Rubripirellula amarantea: one gene and its partner. The protein of the gene in region 2 interacts with the protein of the main gene of each other region in a pairwise test. Links are inferred from orthologs where the notes say so. Each region holds a gene or a part of one and is shown on either strand. Other genes may lie near its edges. The genes, in order: Pla22_RS02510 and sufU.

The links.
Region 1: the proteins of sufU (region 2) and Pla22_RS02510 interact in binary tests that used the Escherichia coli proteins (3 or more experiments, as listed by UniProt). The link is inferred for Rubripirellula amarantea from one-to-one orthologs.

The regions. Positions count from the first base shown.
Region 1 is NZ_SJPI01000001.1:664,537-680,312, reverse strand. What follows is about bases 3,222-6,061. They hold Pla22_RS02510 (cysteine desulfurase family protein), read right to left. Parts: upstream 5,298-6,061; coding sequence 4,146-5,297; downstream 3,222-4,145. Other genes in these bases: hydA (dihydropyrimidinase), read right to left, coding at 5,988-6,061; Pla22_RS02505 (phosphoesterase), read right to left, coding at 5,311-5,946; Pla22_RS02515 (hypothetical protein), read right to left, coding at 3,222-3,951. Also shown: Pla22_RS02525 (30S ribosomal protein S1), read left to right, coding at 1-461; Pla22_RS02520 (response regulator), read right to left, coding at 694-1,326; more of Pla22_RS02515, read right to left, coding at 1,840-3,221; more of hydA, read right to left, coding at 6,062-7,376; NAD-dependent dihydropyrimidine dehydrogenase subunit PreA, read right to left, coding at 7,380-8,516; Pla22_RS02490 (aspartate aminotransferase family protein), read right to left, coding at 8,521-9,894; Pla22_RS02485 (uracil-xanthine permease family protein), read right to left, coding at 9,894-11,354; Pla22_RS02480 (nitrilase-related carbon-nitrogen hydrolase), read right to left, coding at 11,368-12,240; Pla22_RS02475 (CoA-acylating methylmalonate-semialdehyde dehydrogenase), read left to right, coding at 12,353-13,849; Pla22_RS02470 (S26 family signal peptidase), read right to left, coding at 13,830-14,906; Pla22_RS02465 (beta-ketoacyl-ACP synthase III), read left to right, coding at 15,038-15,776. UniProt on the Escherichia coli protein: Master enzyme that delivers sulfur to a number of partners involved in Fe-S cluster assembly, tRNA modification or cofactor biosynthesis. Catalyzes the removal of elemental sulfur from cysteine to produce alanine.
Region 2 is NZ_SJPI01000001.1:3,721,845-3,737,535, reverse strand. What follows is about bases 6,039-8,793. They hold sufU (Fe-S cluster assembly sulfur transfer protein SufU), read left to right. Parts: upstream 6,039-7,067; coding sequence 7,068-7,520; downstream 7,521-8,793. Other genes in these bases: Pla22_RS13525 (aminotransferase class V-fold PLP-dependent enzyme), read left to right, coding at 7,582-8,793. Also shown: Pla22_RS13550 (NADP-dependent isocitrate dehydrogenase), read right to left, coding at 1-455; lpxK (tetraacyldisaccharide 4'-kinase), read left to right, coding at 567-1,622; Pla22_RS13540 (response regulator), read right to left, coding at 1,703-2,626; Pla22_RS13535 (vitamin B12-dependent ribonucleotide reductase), read right to left, coding at 2,916-5,987; more of Pla22_RS13525, read left to right, coding at 8,794-8,871; Pla22_RS13520 (SMP-30/gluconolactonase/LRE family protein), read right to left, coding at 9,054-9,971; Pla22_RS13515 (hypothetical protein), read left to right, coding at 10,204-11,202; Pla22_RS13505 (hypothetical protein), read right to left, coding at 12,047-12,268; Pla22_RS13500 (DUF1254 domain-containing protein), read right to left, coding at 12,573-14,066; Pla22_RS13495 (hypothetical protein), read right to left, coding at 14,270-14,614; Pla22_RS13490 (hypothetical protein), read right to left, coding at 15,044-15,271; Pla22_RS13485 (hypothetical protein), read right to left, coding at 15,395-15,691. UniProt on the Escherichia coli protein: A scaffold on which IscS assembles Fe-S clusters. Exists as 2 interconverting forms, a structured (S) and disordered (D) form. The D-state is the preferred substrate for IscS.

The DNA of each region.
Region 1 (15,776 bases), 3.1 Mb from region 2 along the record:
GTCGTATCCTCAGCGTCGACGAAAGTCGTCGTCGGATCGCTCTTGGGCTCAAGCAGCTTGATAACGACCCATGGGATGGCGACATTCCCGATAACTACCTGCCCGGCCAATTGGTCAAAGGTAAGGTCACCAAGATCACCAACTTTGGTGTCTTCATCGGTCTCGAAGATGGCTTGGAAGGTCTGTTGCACATCAGCGAATTGGCCGAGCACAAGGTTGAAGACCCCGAAGAAGTGGTCAAGGTCGGCCAAGACATCGAAGTCAAAGTGCTTCGCGTTGATACCGACGAACGCAAGATTGGCTTGTCGCTTAAGCGAGTCGGTTGGGGCGAAGAGCAAGAGCGTGCAGCCGCCGCTGCTGAAGCAGCCGAAGCCAGTGCAGGCATGCCGAACGTCGAAGACGGCGATCTTAAGGGCGGACTTGGAAGCGGCGAAGGCCCGCTTTTCCCAACCGGCGAATAAGCAAGCGAATTCCGTCATGGAAAAAGGCCGGTGCAAACCGGCCTTTTGGCCAGCTTACCGCTGGCGACTGGCGACTTGCGGTCTACTTAGCAATCTATTTGACGGCCTGCTTACTTACGACAAAAGAAAAACCCTTCATCTGATCATCAGATGAAGGGTTTTTTCGTGTTAGAAGTGAGGGTCTTGGCGTTCTGCCTAGACCAATGCATTCTGCTTAACTCACGCGTTCTGCTTAAACAAGCTTCTTGCGGACCGCCCAAACTGCGGCTTGAGTACGATCGCTAACGCCGATCTTGCGAAGGATGTGTTGGACATGTTCCTTCACTGTTTCGTAGCTGATTCCAAGCATCTTGGCGATTTCCTTGTTCGTCAGGCCCAAAGCCATTTGACGAAGGACTTCGCTTTCGCGTTGGGTAAGTGGAACTTCGATGTCCTGGCTCAACCGTGGTGTTGCCAGGGCACCTGTGACGCGTCGAAGCTCTTCACGTGTCCAAGCTGATTCGCCCGATGCTGCCGTGTTAAGGGCGTCAATCAAACGTTCACGCGGAGCAGACTTAAGCACGTACCCGGAAGCTCCCAAAGCGACCGCGCGAGCGATGTACGTTGGGTTGTCGTAGGCCGAGAACAGCACGATCGGTAAATCAGGATGATCGAGTTTCAAGCGGCCCAGAGCGTTTAGCCCGTCTCCACCTTCCATCCGAATGTCCATCAGCACGACGTCGGGTACCGACTTTTCGACTGCCGCCAGCGCTTCGGCTGCGGACGTCGCTTCAGCGGCGATCTCGATGTCGGTGTCCTTGAGCATCAAGTTGAGGCCCAATCGGATGATTTCGTGATCATCCACAATTAGTAGTTTCTTTGTCATTCGTATTTCCAGTCGGGAAAGAAAAGGTGCAACTCTTGTCGGATAGGAAGAATCACCATCTTCTGGCCGACGTGGAGAGCGATTCGCTACCATGCGTTTAATGTCACCCTCACACGAGGGTGCGTCCTGTAAGGCCACCCCTCAAATAGGGAGCGTAGTCTAACCATCTAAGCCGCCTCGGAAAATCCAAATTGGCTCTGTTTTTTTAAGTTTTAAAGAAGCCAATCGCCCCTCAAACATACTAGGGCGAATGAGTGAGACGGCGCCACGCAAAATTTCTAAAATCACCCTAGATGGGGTAATCTTATCTTACACGGTTGGCTAGGGTGTACCTGCTAGCATTGCTTTAAATATTTTGCAGCACGCAATGCATAATTATGCGGCGTTGACCGCTAGGGCTCCCCCGCTCGGGTGTACATCTGTAACGCTGGCAAGGAAGGCTTGCGACAATCCAAGCAAGGGTTCTCGACCAGGGCTTCGATGCGGTAAACCGCTAACGCTATGGTTTGCCTGCTAAGAAGCCGAAACAGAGGCCGAGTTGGCGACTCGTTTAGCGGCCACCAAGTCTCGGAACTGCAACCGAATTCGTTTGAGCCAAAACAGCAGATAGATATTGGCCACAAATGATACTAGCAACAAACCGTTGAAAAGCGGTTGAGCTGCAACCTGCTTAGGACGCTCAATCGGTTGACGAGTTCTGGTCGCGGAAGAGGTACCCAAATCAGACATCGAGACCGGGTCAACGCTGGGGGGACTCGTGGATCGAACGCTGTCTTGCGGTGACGGCTGACGTGCTGCAATGATCGCCGCGCTGTTGTCGAAACTTTGGCTCGGATAGCCCCCCGCCGATGGGTAGCCGTTAGCTGTGCCATAACCATTGGGGCTGTAACCACTTGGATCCCTGGTTTGCGTATTGGGATAACGGTAGTCATTCGCGGCAGGTTGATTTTGACCATTGGCATAGTTGGTCATCAACGGACCGTTACCGTTCAGCGATGAGTTTGCATTCATCGACGCGGCTTGATTGGGATAACCAAGGTTGGGGCTACCGTTACCGCCCAAAGCTGCCGTCGTCATATCACGATTGGACAATGGATTAGAAGCGGTGTTTGGCCAGTTCAGATTTCCCGAATTTTGACTCGGCGGATTTTGAAGCGATGGATTGTAGTTCGATGTCGCATCGCCGGCGAGGTTCGTGCTGGTGTCGACACGGCGTGGATCGTCATATCTCAGGTACGGGTTGCTGCTTGTTCGGTTGGCGTTGCTTTGTGCGGCTTGCGCTTCACGGAGCCAAGCGTCGGTGGCGGTCGTGTTGCCAAGGTTCGAGCCGGTTGCTTGATTGGCAAGCTGCGATGCCGCTTCAGGGATAACGTTGCCGTTTCTATCGATCAGGCGATTGTACGCGTCGAAGTCCCAGCCGCCGGCAGCGATTTCAGCATTGGTGAGGTTCGGATTGCGGGCCTGAAGTCGGCTGCTGCTTTGCGTGCGATCCGCGAAGGATGGGACGCTGTACTGAGATTGACCTGAATTACTGGTTGCGGTTTGACTACTTCGGTTTGCCGGTATCAGGTCTCGATTTTGGGAAGCTGCGGTGTCGAAACCGTTGTATTGGGTGTTCGTTCTACCGCCGGCAAAGTCCTGTTGAGTTTGTCCGATCTGGGTGTAGATGCCTTGGTCGCCCAAGCCACTACGGCTATCGAGGTCTTCGTAGCCGGTGCGTGAGCGATCGTCGACGGAGGCCGATTGAGCTTGGTTTCGGCTGTAATCGCGAGTTGTCGGATCGCTCAGGCCTGATGGCATCCGGCCGAACGTGTCACTTGGTCCAAGTCCGGTCGCGCTGCGCGATTGTGTGTTTCGACTAGCAGCAGATTGAGCATTGCGGTCGGCGGTTGTGGGACCGGCAGCTAAACGCGTGTTGGACTGAGCGGTAGTTCTGGGTTGGGACGTGCCCGCTAGATTCGGATTTGCGCCATAACGATCCCACGCGTTGTCGCGAGAAGTGGTGGGGTCGGTGGATGGACCTCCGCTTCGGGCTTGCGCGTAGTTGTTTTGAAGGTCTGTTGATCCCGGAAGCGCGGGGGCTGCGAAAGGACTATTGTTCGTGGCTGCTGAATTGGTCGACCGAGTCGATGGCGGCGAGATAACGGCACGATCGTCGGCGTTTTGACCGGTGCCGCGAATTCGATCGAGCAAATTGTTCGCGGATTGCTGGCCTTGGGCCGCGATGTCTCGGCCGGCTTGATCGACGGCTCCACGGAGTGCGTTGGTTGTGTTTGCGGCAGCGTTATTGGCGGATTGTTGCAGCGAGGAAGGCATGCTGAATCCGCTTCCGGCTTGCGGATCGGGTTTGAGCAGTGCCACTCGATCTTCAGCCAAAGCTTTAGGAAGAGTCCAAGGCGGTGTGCCTGTGCCCACACGGATGACCACGCGGGAAACATAACCGCGCACCTCGGGATCGATCACGCTGCTGATCTCGCCGATCTGTTCGATTTGCGCAAGTTCATGTGGAGTAACTTGCACAATGTACTCGACCGCGGTTGCTTGATCGCCGCTTTTGTCTGGCTGCCATCCGTATGTGACGCCGGCTGCGGCAATCATCATCAGCAGCATTGGGACTCCGCCCATCGCTCAATCCTTCGAGTTTCCTAGGGATAAACCAAGTCCGTTGACCTCGGTCGTGATGGCCAACGCCACACCACGGATTCTTGGGGTTTTGATGGCCAAAGGTTAACCCCAACCCCGACGTGGGGTAAAGAGAGATTCAGTGGGTAATTGGCAGCGGGAAACGGAGCTTTGGGTGTTTGGGGGAAATGCGGGGGCTAGCGGCCCGGTGAAATCTCCTCGTACGACATCACCAAGCGATCAACGGCGAGCGAAATTTCATCTTCAGTATTGTGGCGTCCAATCCCGAAACGAACACTCTGCCTTGCTAGCGATTCGTTCAATCCGATCGCACGCAGCACATGGCTCGGTTCCGCCTTAGTGTTGCTGCAAGCTGAGCCGGTGCTGAACGCAACGTCGTCCGTCGCGACCAACCACGTTTCACCCTCAATTCCCGGAACTGAGAAATTCAGGTTTCCCGGCAACCGGAGCGAGGAATCCAAAGCAGGACCGTTGAGTGTCAAGCCAGTGATCTTCTGCGAAAGCTTGTTCCAAAGCTGAGCTCTGAGAGCATTGATGCGATCGGTCGACGCAGCGAGTTCTTCTTTGCAAAGCTGAAATGCCTTCGCCATGCCAATGATCGCGGCCGGGTTGAGCGTCCCGCTACGCAAGTTGTGTTGTTGTCCGCCACCTACGATCTGTGGCCGCAATCGCACACGGCGATTTCCGTTGCCCGCGACTAAAATTCCAATACCCTTAGGGCCGTAAGCCTTGTGAGCCGAAAAGCTGGTGAGGTCCACATCCGAACCGATAACGTTAACCGGAATCCGCCCGAGCGTTTGGGTTGCATCGCTATGCAGCAACACTCCTCGGTCATGGCAAAGTTCCGCGATGAGCTCGATTGGGTTGATCGTGCCAATTTCGTTGTTGGCCCACATCACCGATACCATTGCCGTGTCATCATCGATCACTCGGGCAATGTGATCCAGGTCAACGGTCCCGTCGGCGCCGACGGAAACAAGCGTGACCCGAAAACCGTCTCGCCGCATGTCTTCAAGCACATCGAGCACTGCGGGATGTTCAGTTGCGACGGAAACGATGTGTCGTTTTTTTTGACGCGGGTGCAGGCATGCGCCGCGGATCGCCAAGTTGTTGGACTCCGTCGCGCCGCTGGTCACAATGAGCGAATCTACCGGAGCCTCAATGACATCCGCGATCGTCTGTAAGGCTTGTTCGATCGCCTCGCTTGCTTCGCGTCCCATCGCATGATCGCTATGAGGATTCCCGAACTTTTCGGTCATCCAAGGCAACATTGTTTCGACAACGCGAGCATCACATGGCGTTGTCGCGTGATGGTCGAGGTAAATCATGAGTAAAGACGAATCAAGAATACAGAGCCTCGATGGCGAGTTGGCTCCACGTTTCAAGCCGATCGCTCTCTTGGCGAAGCGTTGCCAAGCTAACGAACCCGCCATCGGTTAGGTCATCTTCATTGCTCTGCACACGGGGTTCGCTAAGCTTGAAAATATGAACAACGCCCAGGTGAACTTTGCCGACATCATTGGATGGGTCATAGATTAATCCCACACGTTCTTCGCTGTACTGGGACGTCAGTTGTACTTCTTCTTCCAACTCTCGTCGCATTCCCGTTTCGTACAACTCCCCTGCCCCGTCGGCATCTTCGCGGCTAATGTGCCCGCCGATACCTACGCTGCGTTTGGCATGGAGTCGAGATTCACCACCGCCACCGCCACGCGTGTACGTAAACAGGTGCACTTCGCCGGCGTCGTCGGTGTATTCCATCAACACATACGGGATCAACTGTTTGTAAGTCGGGTCCACTTCCATGGGACCACGCGGTTGAAACGACAATTGATCGCTCTGCAAGATCGGCTTTAAGAAACGATCGACGTCCTTTTCAAAGCCCTCAATCGTGCCGATCGAAGCGATGAACGATTCGGGAATCACGAGAATGTGTTCTTCGGTGGTCGTTGTGGTCAACGCTTGGGTCTCCGGCATGTGCGAAACGAGTGAGCTGCGAATGACGCATCTTACCGGGATCACTCTGCCTTTGTAGACCGCTGAACGAGCTTTCCGTGTCCGAGGCTTCCCACAAACTTGCCGTCGCGCACGGAAACTTGGCCTCGACAAGTCACCACTTCGGGACGACCAGTGATTTCGAAACCTTCAAAGCCGTCGTAATCGGTATCCATCACGTGGGAGCTTGCCGAAATGGTTCCTCGATAGCTAGGGTCCCAAATCACGAGGTCTGCGTGAGCCCCTAGCTGGATAGTGCCTTTCTGAGGGAACATCCCAAACTGCTTGGCGGCGTTCGTCGAAACCAACTCAACAAACCGTCGCAAACTGAGGCGGCCTGTGGACACCCCTGCGGTGTAAAGCAAGGTGGCGCGATGTTCGACCGAAGGAATCCCGTTAGGAATTTTGGTGAAATTCGACTCGGGTGGCCGCCCCATTTCTTTCTGCCCTGCAAAATCAAATGGTGCGTGATCAGTAGCAACCGTTGAGATGGTTCCTGATGCGATCGCGTTCCACAAAAATGCCTGGTGAGTTTTATCGCGAATTGGCGGACTCATCACGTACTTGGCACCTTCGAAGTTAGGAAGTTCCGCATAGGTGTTGTCGAGCACCAAGTAGGGAATCACCGTTTCCAAAGTGACGTCGACTCCGCGATCACGAAACGGCATCGCGGCTTCGACTGCGTCACGACAAGACGTATGGACGATATAACCGCTCGCGCCGGTCATTTCCAAGAACGTGCAAAAGTGATGAACGCCTGACGCTTCCACGGTGACCGGACGCGATGGTTCGTGGTACTCAGGGCCGAGTTTGCCCTCAGCAATCAATTCAGCTTGCCGTTGGCTCACAAGGTCAGCGTTCTCGCAATGCGCCGTAACGACCACGCCGAGTTCGCTTGCCAATTTGCAAGTGTGGAACAGCTCTTCATCCGTGACACCAAAGGCACCTTTGTATGCCAAGAAAACTTTGAACGATGTGATTCCGTCGTCGACAATCTGCTTCAGTTTGTCGGGAGTGGTTTCATCAAAGATCGTCACTCCCATGTGAAACGAAAAGTCACAAGCGGATAGGCCTTCCGCTTTGCTTTTCCAAAGTTCGTATGCTTCTATGGGATCTTCATTGCGAGCCGGGCAACACATTTCGATCAACGTGGTGGTTCCACCAACTAAGGCTGCTCGACTTCCCGAATCGTACGTGTCTTTGGCGTACGTGCCCATGAACGGCAAGTAGATGTGCACGTGTGGGTCGATGAATCCGGGGAATACGTACTTCCCCGAAGCGTCGATCGTTTCATCAGCATCGGTATCAATCGACGTTGCGATCTGTGAGACGATTTCGTTCTCGACCAGAATGTCGGCCACGTAGTCTTGGTCCGCCGTGATGATCCGACCATTCTTAATTAGTAATTTCATTGCCTAGTTTCCTGCCAGTTCATCGCTTTGCTTCACGAACTCATCGCCATCCCATGCTTCGTCCTGGGTAATGCCTTTCTTGGCTTTGGCGGCTTCCTTCGCTGCTGCGGCGTCGGCTTTCGCTTTGGCCTGACGTGCGACCAAATCGCTGTGACTGGTGAAGTATGGCAATGCTTTGCCCTTGAAATCATCAATGGTTTCGAAGCCATGCTTTTCCATAAACGCCAGTAATTGTTCGGACATGGTTTGGACAAGTTTGTAGCCATGCTTCATGACTCCCGTGCAAACCTGAACGGTGTCCGCACCAAGCAAGATAAACTCGGCGGCGTCTTCACCTGTTTCAATCCCACCGATTCCTGAAAGCGTTGCGCCGGGATAATGATCACGGATCAAGACAGCGATTTCCATCGTCATGCGAAGTGCAATCGGCTTGACTGCTTTGCACGAGTAACCGCCCGGCGTGCTATAGCCTTCAACGGTTGGCATCGGTCGCAACGTTTCCAAGTCCACTCCGATCACGCTGCGGATCGTGTTGATTGCCGAAATACCATGAATGCCCGCGTTGAGTGCCGCTCGTGACGGATCTTCGATATGAGTCACATTAGGCGTCATCTTAGCCCACACGGGAATTGTTGCCGCGTCCGCAACCCAGCCGCATACTTCGGCAAGGATGTCGTAGTCTTGGCCCATCGCTGCCCCCATTTTTCGTTCGGGCAAACCGTGGGGGCACGAAAAGTTGCACTCGAACATATCAACGCCGGCGCCTTCGCAACGTTCGATGATCTCGTACCAAGCGTCCTTGTTGTATTCTTCCATGATCGACGCGATCAGGACGTGATCGGGATACTTGTCTTTGACTTCCTTGAACTCATCGAGCCATTGGTCAAAGGACATGGTCGAGATCAGTTCGATGTTTTCCCAGCCATAGGGTTCGCCGTTGGCGTCTTTCAGCCGTCCATAGCGAGGTGCCACGTTGATGACCTTGGACGCATCGAGCGATACCGTCTTTGCTGACGAGCCGCCCCAACCGTCCGAAAATGACCGGCATATGACTCGAGCATTCGTACCGGGAGGCCCCGATCCAATCACAAAGGGGTTAGGGAATTTGATTCCGTTGACAGTAGTTTCAAGCGTTGGCATATCTCTAGCGACTTTCTATCAGTTCGAGGCACTCGTCAATCGTTACCAGCATAAAATCGGCATCGTCTTTGGTGATGCACATCGGAGGCTTGATTCGCATCGTGTTGGCGTGCAAACCACCTTTGCCAAGAATCAGGCCTCGTTGTTTAGTCATTTCCATTAAGTCAGCCGCCTCCTGTTTCGCAGGGTTCTTCGACTCTCGGTCAGTCACTAGTTCAACACCTATCATTAAACCCATCCCGCGAACGTCACCAATCAACGGATGCTTTTCTTGAAGTTCCAATAAGCCGTTTTTTAGATGTTCACCAACGTTCAAAGCGTTTTCTTGAATGCCTTCGGCATCGATCACTTCCATTGTCGCCAATCCCGACGCCATCGATATCGGGTTGCCGCCATAGGTGTTGAAGTGAATCCGTTTGGTCATCGTTTGACTGATCGGCGTGGTGGTGGTCACGCCGCCTAAGGGCGCTCCATTGCCAATTCCTTTGGCCATCGTAATCAGGTCTGGTTTGACACCCCAGTTTTGGTGAGACCAATAGTGCTTCCCAGTTCGCCCGAAACCTCCTTGTACTTCGTCGGCAATGCAAAGTCCGCCATGTTGACGCACGATGTCATAGACGATTTTGAAGTATTCCGGAGGTGGGACAACCGCACCGCCGACTCCCTGAATGGGTTCGCCAATGAAGCACGCTATGTTGCCGTTGGTTTGGTACTCGATCACACTTTTGATGTCATGGGCGCATTTCAAATTGCAGCTTGGGTACTCCAGTCCATAAGGGCATCGGTAACAATAGCCCGCATGCGTGTGCGTGATACCGGCGGACTGATTGGCGGGGAATTTCCATGTTCCATGCGACGTTAGGCCCATCGTCAGCGAAGTGCCACCGTGGTAACCGTTTCGCAAACCAATCACGTCATGATTGCCCGTGAACTCACGCGACATCAATATCGCAACTTCATTCGCCTCGCTGCCAGAATTGGTGAAGTACGTTTTGTCCAGCTTTTCACCAATCTCATTCGTTGGCATTTTTGAAGCAAGTTTAGCGGCAAATTGAGCGATGGTTGGGTGTAGGTAAATCGTGGTTGTGTGCTGCAGCGTTCCTGCTTGGGCGCGGATCGCCGATGCAACGTGCGGATGGCAATGGCCAACGCTGACAGTGACGATGCCGGCAAATCCATCGAGGTATCGCTTTCCCGTTTCGTCCCACAGGTATTGCATGTTGCCTTCGACGATCATGAGAGGATCGCGATAATAGGTCAGCACACCAGGGTTCACGAATTGGTGCCGCATCGCCAGCACTTCGTCCCTGGTCGGCCCCTCATAGGGTCTGGGTGTGTGATCGCAGATCGGCAACTGGGGCAACTGGGCGGAACTCATTAAGCATCTCCGGAAACGGATACAAGTTTTTCAGAATCTAAATTGCAATCTTCGCGATCGACTTCTTCGATGCCGCGTTCGGCTTTGGTGCCGGGAATAAAGTTGTCTAGGGCAATTCCCAGGATTGCAGCCACCGCCATTCCCGTTTGCCCGATCGCGCTGATCACGTCGCTGACACCGCCTGGGAACGTCGCCTGCGCTGCCTCAACGCCGCCATTCTTGAAATAGTGCTGGACACTGATTCCCATGAATAACGCAAATCCGCCAACGAACAAGTTTCGATCACTCGAAAGGTCTGCTTTTGCAAATTGACGTATCCCGACCGCCGAGATCAAGCCAAACATCGCACAATAGAGACCACCGACCACTGGCGTTGGGATCGCTGCGGCCAACGCACCAAACTTGCCGAAGAGTCCCAGCAAAATCAAAATCACAGCACCGATCTGAACCACGAACCGAGAGCCAACTTTGGTGAGGCCGATCAAGCCAACATTCTCTGAGTACGAGGTCGAACTGAATCCACCAAATACGCCGGTGAGCGCACACCCGATTCCCTCGCACCCAATGCCGCGTGAAATTTCTTTCGCCGTGGGATCACCTGCGCCGGCCATTTGTTTACACGCGTGGTAGTCACCAAAACTTTCGATCATCGAGGCTAAGTAGCCCGCCATCACCGCGACGATGAAACCCATATCGAATTTCGGCAAGCCCCAAGGAAAGACCACACTTGTTAGACGAATCCATTCCGCCTCGTGAAAGGCTTCCAAGTTTGGACGCGCGGGATGCTCAGGTCCGAAGACGCCGACCCACGTCAGTAACCCGCAAACCGAGACGGATCCTAAGATCGCCAACAGCATGGGAAACATCCGAAAGATCATTCGGTTGCGCGATAGCACAAACGAAAACAAAGCAATCAAGAAAATGGTCAAAATGGCGATCGGCCAATGCGACGATGCAATCGGAGCACCCGCTTCGTACAAAGCCAGCCCAATCAACATGATGACTGGCCCCACAACGACGGGCGAAAGAACTTTGCGAATGTAGCCCATCGCACCGCTGAAGCCGACGATCATTTCCAAGACGGCACCGATCATCACGGCGCCCGCGATGTAGGGCATCGCTGCACCAGCGGCTACTGTTTCATCGCCTTCCGGATGGATCGCGGCAATGATCATGAAGAACGCCGCTAGGAAAGAAAAGCTGACGCCTTGAATGATCGGGAGTCGCGATCCAAAGGTGGATTGAATCAAGGTGGCCACGCCGCTGCAGAGCATGACACTCGATATTAAGACAGCGATTTGAGAGGTGTTCATACCCATAGCCGGTCCCAGCATCAACGGCACCGCTACGGTAGAGCCGAACATCGTCAACACATGCTGCAAGGCCAGAACGATCGCTTTGCCGATTGGTGGTCGGTCATCCAGGCCGTACAAAATCTGCTGAGATGATGGTGTGGACAAAGTAGTCTTTCGTTCAGAGTTCGGTGATGGCCCCGTATGTTTCCGGACGGCGGTCGCGGAAAAACTGCCAAGTGTTTCGGACTTCTCGAATCATGTCGAAGTCCATGTCGGCGATCACAATGTCATCGTCGATTCGCTTTTCACTTTGGGCAATGAACTGCCCCCGAGGATCACAGAAATAGCTTTGACCATAGAATTCGCCAATGTTCCAAGGCGATTCACTTCCAGGGCGATTGATCGCGCCTACGAAGTACTGGTTCGCGACTGCATGAGCAGGTTGTTCAAGTTTCCACAAGTATTCGCTTAAACCCGCGACGGTGGCGCTAGGATTGAAAACGATTTCGGCACCGCCAAGTCCCAGGCATCTCGCGCCATCAGGGAAGTGTCGGTCATAACAGATGTAGACACCCACTTTTCCAATCGCAGTATCAAAGATGGGATAGCCAAGGTTGCCGGGACGGAAATAGAATTTTTCCCAGAAGCCCGGATTGCAATGAGGAATATGGATCTTGCGAAACTTACCCAAGTAAGATCCATCGGCGTCAATCACGGCAGCAGTATTGTAGTACACACCGGTGATGTCTTCTTCGTAGATTGGAACGACCATCACCATCTTGTGCTTCTTCGCCAGTTCCATCATCAGCTTGGTGGTCGGCCCATCAGGAATCCGTTCGACAAGCGAGTACCACTTCGTGTCCTGTTCCGCACAGAAGTAGGGGCCATAGAATAGTTCTTGTAAGCAACAAACTTGAGCGCCCTGACCGGCGGCCTGCTCGATCATGTCAACATGCTTATCGATCATAGCCTGTTTGATTTTTTCGGGCGGTGATGTTGCACTTTCGCACAACGTTGCCTGAATCAATGCTCCTCGAACCATTCGCGGCATCGACTTGCTCCTGTGATGGGTTACATTCGGTTTTTGGAATTACGATGGTACCAATGTAACAAGCAAACATAATCGGGAGACAACCTTGGCTAGTCAAAACACAGCGTTAAACATGTTCATTCGTGGTCAATGGACGCCTAGCAGCAATTGTGAGCAGACAACGGCGGTGATGAATCCCTCCACGGGTCAGATAATTGGAAGAACTCCTGTGGGTTCGCCGCAAGATGTCGATGATGCAGTCCATGCTGCGAGTGAAGCTCTCCCCACATGGGCGGAAACACCCGTTGTTGAACGCGCTCGGGTGATGTTCGCGTACCGCCAACTCATGGAAAAAGAATTCGATGCGTTGGCCCGTTTACTCACTCGCGAGCATGGCAAAACTCATGCAGAGGCGCGAGCGGAAGTACAACGTGGTCTCGAGATGGTTGAGTTCGCGTGCAGTGTTCCCGCATTGATCGGCGGACAAACGTTTCCTCAGATTGCACGTGGCGTCGATGGCGAAACGAACCGACATCCGGTTGGCGTTTGTGTGGGAATCACGCCCTATAACTTCCCCAACATGGTTCCGCTTTGGATGTTTCCTATCGCGATCACTTGCGGCAACACGTTCATTCTCAAACCGAGTGAAAAGGTTCCTCTATCAGCGATTCGGTTGGTCGAACTCTTGGCTGAAGCTGGATTGCCCGATGGCGTGATGAACTTAGTGCACGGTGGCAAAGAGGTTGTCGATGCTTTGTTGACGCATGACGACGTTGCTGCCGTTTCGTTTGTCGGTTCGACGAAGATTGCGAAGTACGTTTACGAAGTTGGGTCATCTCATGGCAAGCGAGTTCAAGCAGCAGGTGGTGCCAAGAATCACCTGATCATCATGCCCGACGCTGACCTTGATCAAAGCGTCAAGGCGTTAGCCGCATCCGCCTTTGGATGTGCCGGTCAACGATGCATGGCTGGCAGTGTTGCCGTCGCGGTGGGCCGTGTCGGTGACTCGCTAATCGAAGGTTTGGTTGATCATGCTGGTTCGATCAATGTTGATGTCACCGATGGAAATGATGCCGCCGAGATGGGGCCAGTGATTAGTCGCGAGCATCGTGATCGAGTCGCTAGCTATCTCGACATTGCCAAGACAAGCGGCGCGTCGGTAGTGTTAGATGGTCGAAGCGTTGAAGCCGGTGATTCATTTTTGCTTGGCCCGAGCGTTGTTGATCAGGTCACGATCGATATGCCACTTTGGAAAGAAGAGGTGTTTGGTCCGCTGCTATCGGTCGTGCGGGCCGATTCACTTGAGCACGCGATTGCAGTTGGTAAGGCGTGCCCTTACGGCAATGGTGCATCTATCTTCACTCAAAGTGGACATGCGGCACGCGAGTTTAAACGCCATTTCAATGCAGGAATGATCGGTGTGAATGTGGGCGTGCCGGCGCCAATGGCTTGGCTTCCGTTCACGGGATGGAATCAATCGTTCTTTGGCGACTTGCACATTCAGGGCACCGAAGGAGTCCACTTCTATACGCGTCAGAAGATGACGCTGACACGGTGGTTTGAATCCAAAGACGAATCGCACGTCGACCCGGTATGGAACTCAGTCGGACCTACGGGGTCGTCGACCTAGCAGTCGCGTTGCTCGACAAGCCGACTGGTGATCTGACTAGTGAAACACGTCCCAGGATTTGTTTTGCTGACACGGTGCCCCATTCGCGTGAGTCCACGGAGATAGGAACATTGTCGCCCAGGACAAAGTATTCGTTGTCACCCAGATGCATCGGGTACTTTGATCGGTCGTCTCGCGGACCAAGGCGGTACACGATCAATCGTCGAACCTCGATTTGACATAGCCGGTTATCAACTTCATTGGTTGGGTCGTTTGAATGGTACCAGCGGATAGCAATGGGATGCGTCGGGCCAACGAGAGGCTTTGATAGTTCGCCCGCATCCGGTTTCCATATTCTTACCTCTGCATCCCGCAGCAATTGGCCGTCACGCGTATCGGTCACGTAAAGATCTGTTGCCGGTTCTAGACGACGAGCGATGTTGAGGTTGACCGCATAGTCATCCATGACAGGGCTAGGGGTTCCACCTCGGTACGGATTAACGTGGTGATAGATGAACCAGTCGTCTTGCCGTTGCCATCTCGAACTGAACTGGTCGGTATCTTGGTATACCAAAACGGTCGGCTTTGCCGTGACAAGGTCATCTCGCCAAAGCAGTTTTTGGATGGGTTCGCCATTGGTGGTGAGCTGATCTCCATTAAGGTCAATCACATCGCCCGGGACGGCGACGATGCGTTTGACGTGTTCCTGGCTAGCTCGCGAGATCGCTACCAGATCGCCGCGACGGATGGGGGCCTGCTGGTCGGTTCGAATCAGTCGGTCTGCGGGGCGAATCTGGCCGGTGCGTTGGAGTTTGGCTGCGCATTGGGGGCAAGGTCCCGTAGCTTGATGACCGTCCTGGCCAATAGCACCGGGACCGCTCGAGATATCAGAGACATGGATGGGGAACGGGCCAGAGTAGGCACATTGCGGGCATTTCAGGATTTCCGCTGGCCCCAGCAAGGTGGGGGCCATCGAGAATCCCGAAACGGCGAAATCGGCGGTGGGACGATCGGGCTGCCTTGAATCAAACATCACCCACAGCGGTGCGGCAATGCCCAGCACTGCAATCGCAGACATCAGTAATCGGCGTCGGGGAGTGTGATCTAACAACGAAAATCGAATCCGGCTATACTTTCGGGCTCTTTCAACACAGTGGTGACGGCACCTCGTTCTTATCTTACCTGACTCAATTCAACACCGCCCCACGCATGGCTGAATCCAATTCTTACGCGACGGTAGACCCCGCTTCTAACGATCAAACGTCTCCGCTTTCGACTCGAGGCCGGATGGGGAAAGTCAAGTCGGTGCGAATCGCGTCGACCGGGTCGTACGTGCCAAGTAACGTTGTATCGAACGAAGACCTGGCCGAACTTGGATGCGATAGCGATTGGATCATCCGACGCACGGGAATCAAGCAGCGTCACCACGCTGATCCGACCCAAGCGACCAGCGACCTTTGTTACGAAGCGGCGACCCGTTGCATGGAATCGGCCGGTGTGACCGCAGACCAAATTGATTTGATCATCGTCGCGACGATCACCCCTGATCACCCCACCCCATCGACGGCTTGTCATCTGCAACGCCGACTTGGTGCAGTGGCACCGGCTATGGATGTCAACGCCGCGTGTGCCGGATTCATGTACGCCATGATCACCGCGGCTCAATTCATTGCCGCGGGTAACAACCAATGTGTACTTGTCGTTGGTGCGGACTTAATGAGCCGCACGGTAAACCCTGAAGACAAGAAGACCTATCCCTTGTTCGGTGATGGAGCGGGAGCCGTCTTGCTGACTCCGGACACAACCGACGGGGGCGAGATCCTCGCTTACCAACTCGGCAGCGAAGGTTGTGGCGGTGAAATGTTGTGCATTCCCGCCGGCGGCACACGCATGCACACTACGCCAGAGACTTACAACGAGGGGCATCAGTACCTCACGATGGATGGCC
Region 2 (15,691 bases):
AGGACCGGGTTCACAGCACTGCCGAGAATTTTCGAGTACTTCGCCCGGATCGACTTTTCGTCGTCACTTTCGGGTTCCTCAGGAAAATCGGGAACGTCGTAGCCGTGCGACTGCAATTCTTCAATCGCGGCCACGAGCTGAGGAATCGATGCACTGATGTTTGGCAACTTGATGATGTTCGCTTCGGGTGTTTTCGCGAGCATCCCCAATTCGGCCAGGGCGTCTTCGACCTTCTGGGTTTCCGACAATCGCTCAGGGAATGCCGATAGGATTCGTCCGGCGAGTGAGATGTCTTTGAGTTCAATCTCGATCCCGGCCGCCGAAGTAAACGCGCGAACAATCGGCAACAACGATTGAGTTGCCAAGGCGGGGGCTTCGTCAGTTTGAGTGTAAAAAATCTTTGGCGTTTGAGCGGACATGCGGTTCCCTTGAGGTGACATAGAGGACGCGGACATCGTAACATCTCGATAGCAAAATCCGAAGTGAGTGAACCAAAGATAGTCACACGGCGTTCATCGCTATAATCCTTTCGGCGGACACCACCGAGCCCACCTGTTCAATCCTTCATGACGATCCAAGACATTCAGTCGGGAACCGACCGCGGCGTGCCGGCGACGATCGCTCGCGCCGGACTAACGATTGCGTCGTGGCCTTACGGGTTGGCTATCCGCCATCGCAACCGTTCCTATGACCGTGGTAGCCGCGATGTCGCTCAAGCCGGTGTACCGGTGATCTGCATCGGCAATCTAACAACCGGCGGAACCGGAAAGACGCCAATCGTTTGTCACTTGGCCAAGTGGCTTCGTGAAAAAAATATTCGCGTTTCGATTGTTAGCCGAGGCTACCGCAGCAATGAATCGGGAACCAACGACGAAGCCATGGAACTGGCTGACCGTCTACCCGATGTGCCGCATGTGCAGAATGTTGACCGAGTCGAAGCAGCTCGCATCGCAGTCGAGGAATTGGAAACCGAAGTGATCCTTATGGACGATGGCTTCCAACATCGCCGCCTGCATCGCGACTTGGACATCGTGGTGATCGACGCCATGTGCCCGTTTGGATACGGATCGCTGTTGCCAAGGGGATTGTTGCGAGAACCGATTAGCGGACTGGCGCGAGCGTCAGCGGTCATCATCACTCGCACCGATCATGCGGACGAAGCGAGCCTTCAACGAATTGAATCGACGATCGCGACGTATGCCAATGCATCGGTTCCAGTACTTCGCACCCAGCATGCCGCATCGCATTTGTTGACCTATCCTGATCAAATCACCGCGTTGGAAACCATCGCCAACAAGCGAGTAGTAGCCCTTTCCGCAATCGGAAATCCCAAGGCCTTCGAAGACACGCTTCGGGCATGCGGTGCAACGGTGACCGATCAGTTGCGATTCCCCGACCATCACGACTATGCCCGCGAAACGGTGCAAAAGATCCAAGACTTCGCTCGCTCGCAAGGTTCAACCTTCGATCAATTTCTTTGCACTCACAAAGACCTCGTCAAGCTGAAGTGCGATCGCATCGGCGGCAAACCGCTTTCATCGCTGCAGATCGACATGCAATTCGTCAGCGATCCAACCAAGCTGTACGAACTAGTTTCTCAGTGCGTGCAACTTTCTCGTTGAGTGCAGCGGACGTCAGATCAGCAAGCCGCAGATATTCAGTGAAACGCTTCAACGAGCTGGATTTAAAATCATTGAAGCCTTCAACTCTTGCCGTTTTGAGGTTTCACTGCACCGAATCGCTTGATCATTTCGACTTCGTTACCCGTGATGTTGAAGTTGAGTTCATCAGTGAAGCATTGCATCAAAACAAGACCGCGCCCGCTTTCGGTGTCCAACTTCTGGCATTCGTCGCGGCGAGGAACCTTTGCGATGTCAAAGCCGTTTCCGTCGTCGCGAACCAGGAAGCGGATGTGCGTCTTTGTAGCGGTGGCTTCCACATACACCCGCCGCCCCGCGTAAGGCTCGGACACTTTACGTCGTTCGATCAGGTCGCTGGTGGCGTCGTCGTACACAATCGCCCGATGGCTCGGCGTGACCGATGGACCAAGTTCCAAGTTACCTCGGAACATCGCATTCACGATCGCGTGCTCAACGGCCGTTCCTAAACGCACTAGCTCCGTTCCGCTGGCGACCTCCATTCCCGAAGCTACCTGCATCAGCAATCCGATCAGGGGTGAAATTAGCGAGGCATCGTTGGGCATATCGAACTTGAACGTGTTCTCGGTCAACGTTGATATTAGCTTCGAAAAGCTGGTATCGGTTCGGAAGACTCCCAGAACGTCCACGATCGTGTCATTCAAGAGCGTGCTGAGGTGATTCTTGGGAACGTAACCCGCCGCGCCCTGCTGCAGCGCTCGTGACGCTAATTCCTCGGATCCTTTGGCCGTGACCAATACCGCCGGAATGTGTTCGAAGTTCAATTGCATGTTTCGAACCAGATCGAGCCCGTTCATTTCGGGCATATCCAAATCCGTGACGACCAATTCAATGGGATGGGATTCCAGGTATTCCAAGGCCACCTTGCCGTTACCCACGTGATGCACCGTGTGCGATCCCGCTTCGAGAAGCATCCGCATCTCGATGGCTTGGGTGGGACTATCTTCAACTAATAAAACTCGTGCCATGGAATCACCTCATGTTCAACATGCCAGTAAATCGGCTCAGCGCCATCATTGATGCTACCCGATCGAGGTAACGCACGTTGGATGATTCCCAAGTGAATCGAAAGAACACTACGGTACGTTCGATCACTATGGATAACACGTCGACAAGCCGGCACGTCGAAGAGCGAACCCCAAAAACTTGCGACCTTAGGCAGGCGAAATTTGCAGGAACGCAAATCCATAAAAAAACCCCGGCGATCTTCATGATCGCCGGGGCCCTGTTCACACGTTTGGGTTCGCCAAGAAGTCTCTAGCTGCAACCCATGCTGTTGCCACAATTGTGACAAAGGTAGCAGTTCCCGTTTCGAACCGTGATGCTGCCGCAGTTATCACAGCTTGGAGCATCAATTTGGAATCGAGCAAATTGATCGCCTTGTCCGCCACTGGAATCAGCTTCGGCGTGGCCGTTGGAACCGTTGGCATGACCGTTGCCATTACCATTGTTGGACACCTTCTCGGTTAAGCCGGCCATGAAGGTGGCTCGCTCGGCAAGCGCCACTGCGGCACCGGCATCTTCTCGCAAGCCTTCCATTACCGAACTCGTGTTGATTGCGACGACGTTGCCCTCGGGACCGTTGCCATTGCTGGTCTTGTCACCGGTGGGAACTCCGTGCTCATGACCGCTCATGAAGGTTAGGCCCAACCAACGTGCGATGTAATCGACAACACTCTTGGCGATTCGGATGTCCTTGTTGGAAGTGTGCCCCATCGGCTCGAACCGAGTGTGGCTGAACTTGTTGACCAATACTTCCAGTGGCACACCGTACTGCAGTGCGATCGAAAGCGCGGTACCGAAGCTATCCATGATGCCGCCGATCGTTGACCCTTCTTTCGCCATCGTGATGAAGATTTCACCAGGACGTCCGTCGGGATAAAGGCCCACGCAAAGGTAACCCTCGTGACCAGCGATCGTGAACTTGTGAGTCACGCTTTGGCGAGTGTCAGGCAATCGTTCGCGACGCGGCTTGTAAACCACTTTCTCGACCACCTTGGCTGCCGCTGCCGCTGCTGCGTCTTCCGCTTTGCCTTCTTCGCTCTTGGTGTTCAACGGTTGCGATTGCTTGCTGCCGTCGCGGTAGATCGCGATCGCTTTCAACCCAAGTTCCCAACCCCAAGCGTAAGCATTGGCGATGTCTTCGGCCGTCACGTCGTTAGGCATGTTGACCGTCTTGCTGATCGCTCCCGAAAGGAACGGCTGAGCCGCGGCCATCATGGTCACGTGAGCACGCCAATTGATACTACGAACACCGTTGGCTGCTTGGAATGCACAATCAAACACTGGCAAGTGAGCGTCATCGAGCTCGGGCGCGCCTTCGATGGTGTCGTTGGCGTCGATGTAGGCCAAGATGTTTTCAATCTGACCTTGGTTGTAACCGAGCGTTTGCAAACCGCGGCGAACGGTTTGGTTGACGATCTTAAGCATCCCGCCACCGGCAAGCTGCTTGTACTTCACCAATGCGATGTCAGGCTCGATGCCCGTGGTGTCGCAATCCATCATGAAGCTGATCGTTCCGGTCGGAGCCAAAACAGTTGCCTGGGCGTTGCGGAAACCGTACTTCTCGCCGACTTCTAACACCGTGTCCCAAAGCTTCGTTGCAGCTTCCTTCAATTCGGCTGGACCATCGTCGTTGATCTGGTCGCATGCTTCACGGTGCATTCGCATGACGTTGAGCATTGGTTTTTCGTTGTCGGAGTATCCGTCAAACGTACCGACAACACTGGCAAGTTCCGCACTGGTGCGATTGGCTTCACCATGCAGCAACGCCGTGAGCGAACCGCAAACACCACGACCGGCGTCCGAGTCGTACGGCATTCCGGCTGTCATCAAGACGCTACCCAAGTTTGAATAGCCAAGTCCAAGCGGACGATAACGATGACTGTTACGAGCAATCGGCTCGGTCGGATAGCTGGCGTGATCAACCAGAATTTCTTGAGCGATGAAGAACAAACGTGATGCGGCACAAAAACGCTCGGAATCAAACTTGCCATCGTTACCGACGAACTTCATCAAGTTGATCGAAGCCAAGTTGCATGCGGTATCGTCAAGGAACATGTACTCGCTGCAAGGGTTCGATGCGTTGATCGCGCCGCTGTTGGGGCAAGTGTGCCACTTGTTGATCGTCGTGTCGTACTGAACGCCGGGGTCGCCACAGTGCCATGCACATTCGGCCATTTTGTTGAGCAATTCGCGAGCATCGTAGCTTGGCGCATCTTCGGTCGGCTTATCCGTTACCCAGCGGGTTTGCCATTGCTTGCCATCACGAACGGCTTCCATGTAATCGTCAGTCAAACGAACGGAAAGGTTTGCGTTTTGGAAACATACGCTGCTATAGGCTTCGCCGTTGAAGTTCGATTCGTAGCCTTCGCGGATCAACGCGTGAGCCTTCTTCTCTTCGTTCCACTTGCACTCGATGAACTCAAGAATGTCAGCGTGCCAAACCTTCAACGATTGCATCTTGGCGGCGCGACGAGTCTTTCCACCACTCTTCACCACACCAGCGATCGAGTCGTAAACTCGCATGAACGAAAGTGGGCCCGAAGGGGTGCCGCCACCGGACAGTTTTTCACGTTGGCTGCGGATCGTCGACAAGTCCGTACCAGTGCCGCTGCCGAACTTGAACAACATCGCCTCGCTGCAAGCCAGACGCATGATGTCTTCCATGTTGTCCGACACGCTCTGGATGAAACATGCCGAGCCTTGCGGGAACTCGTACGGGTTGTCCGGTTGCGCGGTCGTTTGCGTTTCCATGTCCCAGTGCCAATTGCACTTGTCGCCGGTCACACCGTACTGAGCAAAGAGCCCCACGTTGAACCAAACGGGACTGTTGAACGCACCGTGTTGATGCAGGCACAACCACGTCAGGTCGCGATAGAAACGATCGCCATCTTCCGGCGTGTCGAAGTATCCATCGGCCAAACCCCAGTCGGTGATCGTGCGAGTGACACGGTGGATCAATTGACGAACGCTACGCTCGCGCTCGGTGCTGTTGCCCGGGTCGCCGTAGAAATACTTCGAAACCACGACGTTGGTTGCCAATTGGCTCCAAGACGATGGAACTTCGCAGTTGGTTTGTTCGAACAGAACTTTGCCCGACTCGTCTTTGATCGCTGCGCTGCGAAGGTCCCACTGAACCGTCTCAAACGGCGTTTGATCAGTGTCGGGACAGAACTTGGTGCCAATCTTCAAACCAGCGTTGCCGCGGCGCTGGCGAGTGCCGAATCGCTCGCGAGCGTAATCGACGCCGTGCTCTGAATTGACCTTTTGAATGGCTGGGTCGCCCGATGTGGCGGAAACGTCAGCGGTTGAGAAAGCGGTGGCCATGACTTTGAGACTCCTAAAAGTGTCATCCGTGGGACCGGGAACCGACGCCAAACCTCGCAAATCCGCGCACCTCGAAGCCGTGACCGCTCACGTGCAAACCCCAGTGCAAAGAATCCGTGCGAAACGGCGGCAACCAGCCAAAAATAAGTGCGAACGTGAACAGGTGTCACCCATCCTAGCTAGCGCCTTGAGGCTGCGAAATGGGGAGGCTGGTCGCAGGCATCAATCCTTCGACGCAACCCATCTCGCAGTGACAAGTCAAACCGTTAAGGATTCCCCAAAACGAATTGCAAGCACTACCGGTAGTGCTTTCCGACATCGAAAGCCACTACATGTGGGTGATGTGGGAATCGTAGCGATTTCCAAACGTGCGTCAAATTCATTTTCAAAACCACACCTAAGTACTAACCACAACGAGACTTGCGCCGAACAGGCCAACAGTGAACAGGTTGACACAATTCGCTACCTATCCGACCTAAACCCAGTCTACGTGAAGAGTTAGTAAATTTTGCTAGCAAACTTCGTGAGGCGGTGGAAAAGTTGTTGGAAAGGAAAAAATTCTGGATCGGCCAATCACGGCTCGATGGGCTGGCTCAGTCACATTCTCGCACCTCCGGCGACATGGCTCACCACCAGTTCGAGACCGTTGAAGCGAACGCACTTTTCCGGACCTCAAAACGGACTTACGATCCAATGCTGGCCCCCTAATGATGGTGGGTAGATGCAACTAGCCCGATCACCCACGTCGTCGACGCGTGACTGAGCCGTTTCCCGCTGGTCCGTCAGCCTTCATCCCACAGCCTTCAGGCACGGGAGCTTTCGCAACATTCCGCTTCGCCTAAACCGTTTCAACTTCTTCGTTTCAATCTTTCGGGCGATCCCAACGTCACCTCGACCTTCCACCAACTTCAACTCCAACAACCAGCGATCTCCTTCCCAGCGATCGCACCGATTCCACATAGATCGCACCGGCGCCACCAACTCGGGAATGCCACCAACAGGGGCTCGTCGATTTTTGACACCTTACGTAGACTTAAATGCCTAAGCATTCCGTCTCGTCCTTCTTTTACCCCTCCCAGCATGTCCGGTAGCGAACAAGACATTTACGAAGAACACGTCCTCGATCACTACGAGGATCCTTACCATCGCGGTGCCCTCGCGACGGCCACGCATGCTCATGAGGCCAAGAACCCTCTTTGCGGTGACGTGATCCACGTTGACCTCAAACTCAGCGACGACGGCAAGATCGAAGAAGCTTGGTTTGATGGTGAAGGTTGCGTGATAAGCCAAGCATCGGCTTCGATGTTGATCGAGAAGATCGAAGGCAAGACGCTTGAGGAAGCGCAAGCGTTCACGGCTCAAGAGATGCTCGATTTGTTCGGCCCCAAGTTAACGCCCAATCGCCAGAAATGCTGTCTGCTTTCATGGCGTGTCCTGCAATCGGCAGTGCACTCGCCGGTGGGTGATGACGACGACGATGACAACGACGGCGCACCTCACTTCGGTGGCCCTACGCTGGGCGATGAGTCATAGCTTCGGGTGACCAGTTGCAGATGCCTGCTTTCTCACCACATCACATCAACCAAAATGCTTCATGACCATCCCATCGCCAGCCGTTGAATCTCCGTTAGACGTCGATCGCCTGCGCGCTGACTTTCCCGTTTTAGATCGAACCGTCGCAAGCGGCGCCCCACTTGCCTTTCTCGACAACGCCGCCAGCACTCAGCGACCTCGGCAAGTGATCGATGCGATCAGCGATTGCTACGAGCGTTACTACGCCAACGTGCATCGTGGAATTCATACGCTCAGCGAAGAATCAACCTCGCGCTACGAAAGGGCGCGCGAAACCGTCGCCACGTTTGTGAATGCCGCTCACACGCATGAAGTGATCTTCACCGCTGGCACTACCGCGTCGATCAACACAGTCGCGCGAACTTGGGGCGACGCAAACCTTAAGTCGGGCGATGTCATCCTGCTTACGATCGCCGAACATCACGCCAACATCGTTCCTTGGCATCAACTTGCCGAGCGTACCGGATGCCGTGTGGAGTTCATTTCCGTCGACGAAAACTACAACATCGAAACCGACGTTGTCGCAGCAGCATTGGCGAAACACCAACCCAAACTGTTTGCCTTTGTCGCCGCCAGCAACACACTCGGCACTGAGTTTCCGGTCCGCCAATGGACACAGCTCGCCCATGAAAGTGGCGCAAACGTACTGGTCGACGCTGCTCAAAGTGCTCCGCATCGCCGGCTCGATGTCCAGGACTGGGACGCTGATTTTGTCGCCTTCAGTGGTCATAAAATCTGTGGCCCGACCGGCATCGGTGTCTTGTACGGTAAGGAAAAATTGCTCGAGGCGATGCCACCGTTTCTCGGTGGCGGTGCGATGATCAATGAAGTCACCACATCAGGCTTCACGTGCGCCGCATTGCCGGACAAATTCGAAGCGGGCACGCCGCCGATCGCGCAAGCCATCGGTTTGGAAGCGGCGATCGAGTACGTCCGTGCGATTGGCTTGGACAACATTGCCGCGCATGAACATCTATTGTGCGAGCGAGCTGACTCGGCGCTTCGGGCACTCGATGGCGTGCAAATCGTTGGGCCGACTCCGGATAAGAAGGGTGGCATCGTGAGCTTTCACTTGCCCGGAATTCATGCTCACGATGTTTCGCAGACACTCGATCGCGATGGCATCGCGGTGCGAGCCGGTCACCACTGCACAATGCCGCTGCACCATTTCTTGAACCTAAATTCAACGACGCGAGCGAGCTTTTACTTTTACAACACGCTCGACGAAGCCGATCGTTTAATCGACGCGATCGTGAGTCTGAAAAAGAAGTTTGCTCCGAGCGGTCGACGACGTCGTCGATCGCAAGGGTAGCCGGCAAGGGTAGCCAACAGGGATAGCCAACAGGGACAGTCGGCAAAGACCGGGCGTTCGCCAGCACGCTTCGATCTCTTATCGTCGATGCAGTGTGGGGCTGGCCGAACATCCCATGGCGAGCGATTTGTGTTTAAAAAACCATCTCGCGTCGCCATCACCAAGCCCACGCTTTTCAAACGCTACCACTGGGTTTCGCCAACAAAGATCTGCCCGGCGTTCGGGCATTTCTCGACGTCTGCGCCGCTCATGTTTTCCACGGCCGTCGTGATCACCAGTTTGAGCCGATCCCCGACGGGCACTAACGCTGGACAAGTATTTTGCCGAGACTTAGCGGTTTGCCAAACGCAACGAAGTTCACCGCTGGCTCGATCGTACCAACGCGTTTCGCCGTCCTGAACGTCGCCGGGATGGAACATGGCAACGATAAAACCGGACTGATCGGGCGTCAGAACCATGCCATCGGGAACCGCTGGATCATCAGTCAGGTCAAGTACGACCGTCGGCTCACTCAGCGTTCCCGCGTCAATGTCCAACGTGTACTGCACGATGGTTCGAGTGGGTGAATCGATGTCGAAGAGCACGAGTTCATCGTCGCGCTGAATCACAGCTTTGCCATTGCTGCAAATTTGATCGTTGCGAAGCGTGATTAGTTCTTTATCACGGCCGCGGAAAAAATACAGGCCTGCCTTCTTGGTCGCAAACTCCAAGTCCTTGCAACCAAACACCACGTTGTCGCCAATCATCACTCCATCGTTGATGATCGTGTTGGTGACGTCTTGATCGATACCGTCGACAATCACTTCCCAACTTTGATCGGCCGTGTTGAAGTAACCGAGCGACCGTTCTAAACCGACGATGAACTTCGTGGTTCCAGCGATGGGAAATGCAAACCCGGGACGCCCTGGCAAATCGTATCGTTGGTTCTTCTTCGTCGCCAAATCAAAGACGTTCAAGCTGCCCGTCTTCGCTTCTGATCCATGCTGAATTCCGACCCATGAAAACCGTCCGTCGCCCAGCGGAATGGGGCCTTCGGGCAAGAAACGCAAGTCGTCGGTGTCAGGAAATCCCAGGGGCTGGGCTTGCAGAATTTGAGGCATGGTGTCGCTTGGGCTAAAGATAAAGAACTGACGCGAGGGCCGCAGTTTGCCACGTTTTGGTCGTCGCGAGTAGCCCGTCGATGAAGTGACGATCGAGGTCGTAACGCCAGACGATCGAGGTCGACCCGTGCGAGGGCCGTATTTTGCGGACGCAGTTGCCCATCGCCGCGTGATTGCATCTAAACTGATCCGACACATGCAATTCTTTAGGCTTTCGAACCGGTGACCCCTGATGGCTTCTGATGTAATTTCGCTTTCCTGCGCGTGCGGTAAGACGTTGAAGGTCAAGTCGACTGCGTTGGGCAAGAAAGTTCGCTGCCCCGAGTGCAAAGAATCGGTGCTGGTCGCCCAACCTCAATCGACAACCAATCGACCCGAATCGCAATCGAGCGTCAAACCATCCGACGATCCCGCCGAAACCGGCTCCGCACCGGGCGACCCGTTCGCATTCTTGAAACCAGTCGACTCGGCCTCTGCGGCAACGTCGATCGCTCCGATTGTCGTGGCGGATAAGAAACCAGTGGCCAAGTCCCAGTCTAAAACCACGGCCAAAACCACGGCCAAAAGCAAAGCCAAGGCCAAGACCAAAACACCCCAGGCGCCTGTTCAACCGGCGGTCAAAGCTGCAGTCGATCAATCCCATCCCATCGCTGCCAATCAGGCGGCCGCAGTTTCGCAACCAGTTGTCCAATCACCCCAGCCATCCCAGGCTGCTGGCGCAGACTCCGAAAAGCTCGATGAGGTCGTTGACTTCACGATCGCCAATCCGAAACCTTCGATGCCTCAGCCAATCGCAACCTCCGCGAGTGCAAACCCCTTAATCGCAAACCCCTCAATCGCTAGCTCTGCACGCGAGAGCACGGCCGAGGCTGCACCCGAGAGTGCCGTCGATGCGGATAATCCTTACGCCGCCACGGCCAATCCCGTTTCCGCGAGTGGTGGCCAAGCTTACGACGGCGGCCAAGGCAACTCGTATCCCATGCTCAACTTGATCCGTCGCATCTACAAGGGCCTGGCCATTTTGGTGATGTTGGCATCATTGCTAATGGGAATCGCCATGATGGGAGCCATTCTTTCGCAAGGCGAATCAATCTGGTTAGCGATCTTTACGGGGATCTGGACATTTGGAATGGGAGCCACCATGGGCGTGACCATGCTGGCGGCCTCCGAGGGCATCAAGCTCATGCTCGACATCCAGGCCAACACCTATCGAGCCGCCAATCGCCCGTAAGATCGTCACGACCCAACGATCGTTCTTCGGCAGAACGTAAATCCGGCTGCCGGTGGGCTTGGAGCGTCCAAACCGAGTTGCTAAACTCTGCGACTCGCAAAAGGCGGCATAGCTCAGCTGGTTAGAGCAGCGGAATCATAATCCGCGTGTCGGGGGTTCGAGTCCCTCTGCCGCTACTTCAGAAACCCTGCAATTCGCAGGGTTTTTTTATGCGCCGGCGGTGGTATAGCACGCTTGGCAGAAAAATGCACACCGAAGTGCACAACTTATGCCAATCGAAGAGGCCGCCAGGGTCTGATTCACCCCAGTGGCCGATCATCCTCATCGCTTGAGGAACCCTGAGAATGGCCGTAGCCAACGTAGCCAAAACGCATTACGACGAAGCGTAAGGCAGGAAGCGGTTCAAGAGGCAGCACAAAGCAACGCTGTCGAGTCAATCTCCGGTGCACTGGCAAGCGTCAAAAATCTGCTTGCTTTGGCGAATGACTAGGTTTCCAAGGGGAACGATGCAAGCGACGACAGCGGCGGTTCGAGTGAAACGCTGACGTCATCCTTTGCGATTGCGGTGCGTGGCATCTTTGGCGGGTCGACCGATCCGACCGACCGTTTGAAGGCGGCGACCGACCGGCGACGCCACTGCAGCCAACGTGCTAGGGACGACGGCAAGATAATCCCAGATCAGTGAAGTATCAAACTGTCATCGTCGACCATCGCATTACCGCTTGCAATGGAGCAGAGAAACACGCTCGCTACTACGACTTGGCAGGGTGTTGGCGACATAATTGCGTGCTCCATCTTTGTCGATGCTAGAATTGTCGTGAATGACGAACGTTCGGCACGGGAGCTACGGATAGATCGGTACCACTTGGGTGACGGACACGTCTCTCGTCACACCCGAACCGTTTACGGAGTCGATCTTCCAACGAATGTAGTCTGACAACAATGCCGAATTTTTGTGGTGCACGGCATCAGCAAGGTGGTAGCCATACGATCCAGTGTCATCAAGACAGTGCTCGATTGAGTAGGAAAGAACGCGATCGTGACTCAACTCGATTCGCAAAGTCACAGTGGCTGCCACACCTGTTGGCTCATGATACAAGTCACGCGTGACCTCATGAACGAGTTGGCCTGGTACAACGAATGCAATTGGCCGTTCTTCGAATAATGGAAACCCTGGGGTTCTTGTCGGGCTCCCGGTAATTCCGACCCACGCGACAAGCATTGAAACGAGAGTGCATGCCAAAACGAACAGCAACAAACTGTAACGTGGCGCTGTGCGGCGATCTTTCGTAATCAAGGCACCAATACTCAGGTGCATCCGCTGGTTCATACGTCACCGAAACGTCGTGCTTACCCTTTGGTTGTGGGGACTATTTCACCAACTCAACTTCGCTTGGTCGCCAGGTCTGATCAAGCCACGGTTTTAGGGGGCCATACATACGAAGAATGACGAACCAGCTCTTGCCGGGAATGGTTTCAAGCCAGTTGTTCTCATAGCCTTCTGGGGCTGTTGGAGCGAAGTAGATGTCGGTCGATCCATCGTCATTTTTCTTGATTCCCTTAGTCTGGCTGCCGACGGTTGGGAAAGGCTGGCTGGTTTGCAGCATCGAGCGGGTCTGGGGATCGTAGATCGTGACAGCCCAGAAATTGTTTACCGGCGGGTCGGCGGGAATTCGCAACTTGTAGGTTTTGCTGCCGTCAAAGGGTTGCTTGTCGGCATCGACGTAAGATATGCCATAGTCCGATCCGGTGCCTTCCCGAGGCTTGGCCATGGCGGGAGTCACGGCGGTGTAGGAATAGTAGAACATCACTCGAGCGTCGCTATTCATAGTTCTCCCGTCCGGGCCGTCGAAGAAGACGTTCCGGTTCAGGAAGCCCATAATCCACGAACTGTTCGTGTCGGGATAGATGCGAATGCCCTTCATGTTCATGTCGTAACGGGGGTACCAGACGATTGACCGCGAGGCGGCGTTCCCGATCGCCACTCCGTCGGCGAGGATCTTCTTCATCCGCTCGTCGGGTGCGAACGCCTTGCCTTTCTCGATGCCAATGGCCGCGAAAAGTCCGCGAGTCTCTGGGTCGAGCCATCCCAACGGCTCATACTGGATAATGTCATCGAGGTGATGGTAGAACTCGTCGTTGTTGGGATGAATGGTATTGAAGGACTTGTCCGAGCCGCTGATAAATTTCATCTCAGGCGGGTTGCTGGCCTTGGAGAGCGGATAGACCTTGAGGTTTTGTTTCACATAGTCGCCGGCCGTGCCGAGCCCGTCCGCGATCGAGGCGCGCAAGAAAACCCAAACTCGGTAGCTTCTAGGCCTAACCACTGTGTAGCCCTCGGGGATCTCACCCTCATAGCCCGGTGGAAGATAAAGGTACTTACCCGCTTTCATAAGATCGTTGATGTACCGGAAGTAGGCATCGTTTGCCGCGCCAAGGAGATTGTCCGGTACTTCCACCACAGTCGGGCCGTCCCGCTTTAAGTCGAGATCGGGGATAGCATACAGAGTGGATGTGTTTCCGGTCAGAAAGAGCGACTTCGAGTTCATCAGCTTGTCGAAAATCATGACCTCGTGTGCCTCGACGGCCCCGATGGAACGAGCCCCGTCTATGAGCCCTTTGACCGAACAGGCGGGCTGGCCCTTCAGGAAGGCATCCATTGCCCTAGACGTATCGAGGAAGTCGTAGACCTTTTCCGCAGTCTCATGGAGCGGCGCACCGTCGAGAAACTTCAGCGTGCCGATTGAGGTATCAACTTCGTTCGGAGTTGAAATGGAGTCGAGAACGTGTTGGCTGACCTGCGCGTTGCCAACCGACGGCAGCCAGATTGCATAGAATGCTATGATGCAAAGAGAATATTTCATGAGTGCAGTCTTTTTTTGCCTGGGAAATCCATGGCGATTACGTGAGATGTATCATCGAACACTGATCTGAGCAGCGAACACGCCGCATCACAAGGCGACGGGAGTTCAGGTTGATTTCCGGCTTTCAGTGGCCACCGCCGCTCGCGTGCATCCGATGGTTCGTCGGATCTTCCAATTGACGCTCGGAATCTTATTCGGGAGGCTTAAGGTCTCGCGTCTTCGGGACTATCTTCTTCAACAAGCGACGCACTGTATTCCACGACCTGCCACTTTGGTCCAAATAGCGATTTCCGTAGCTCAACGCGAATGGTCTCCTGACGGTTCGGCTTGCTGCCTTTCAAGCGAACCGTGCCCTGGCTTCCAGCGATTTTGGATGATGTTTCGAAACTCAAAAGCGAAAGTTCATTTTCAGCCCATCCTTGATCAACAGAGTGATCCTTTGCAGCCGTCACTGGGCTCGGAGCAAAATTGTTCATTACGAACGCGCTGGCCAGCAGAGCGCCGAATACGAATAAAACAGCAGAAAGAATCAGAGTCAGCTTTTTCATGGTTGTTTACTACTACGCAATTGTGCCGACGACGCGCGTGAAGCAGTCGGCCGACATAGACTCTCGATTCGCGTATTGAATACTTACCGCTCCGGTCTTCGATATTATCGATCGCTCCGACTTACGACAACGGTATCCGCCATGATAATGCCTGACCTCTGACCTTACAGCGACAATCCACCGAGACGTAAACGATGTGATTTGCGGGGTATCATGGGTTTGCGTTTTGCAAGTCAAACGAGACGATCGCCGCACAACAATCAGCTCTTGAGACGGCCGCAAGGGTAAATGCGAAAATCAGCATCAGAGGTTTGGAAGCGCAAATCATGTTGTTCTTCTCCTATTGTTTGCGATTCAATTCAATGCTCAATCGTTGGCGAACGGTAACGATCACGTGGTTGCCGCGAACGAGTAACCACTTCAATAAACTCAACTCGGCGACTCCCATGCATCGCCTGGTTCGTCGTCCTCACGTCCGCGAAGTAGTAGTGTATCAAGTTCAACGCGAACAGCAAATTCTGCGTCGTACACGCTCGCTGCCGATCGATAGTCACCCACATTGATCAAGCGAGACTTCTCAGCTTCGAGGCGTTCAATTTCGGCACGCATGCGATTGATCGCGAGGTGATCATCGCAATGATCAAAACGATGAGCCATCGCCGCTGGCGAAACTTTCGGGGGTCAAAACTAAGGTGCGATAACGGTTAGGATCACCGAGCCCGGACGATAATCAATTTTTCAAAACACGCTCGCAAGCCGGGCTTCGCGTGCATCCGTTTGTTATTCCGCGGTAGAGTTACCGGTGTGGTTAGAACTATTGCCAACAGAAGTGTCGTCCAATCGTCGCAAAAAGCTAACAATGGGAAAGAGGTTGTCAAAACTCTCCATCCCATGGCGTCTTGCGATTTTGTTGACCTTTGCAATATAGGCACCAGCGGTAGGCGAGTCATGGACGTTGCATTCAAGAATCGCCAAATCTTTGAGTTCCTGTTTGGAGGCCAAAATTTTCATGTATTCGTTTAAGCGTTTCAATTCCACTTCTAACGATGCATTAAATTCCTGTCTAATATGCGAAAT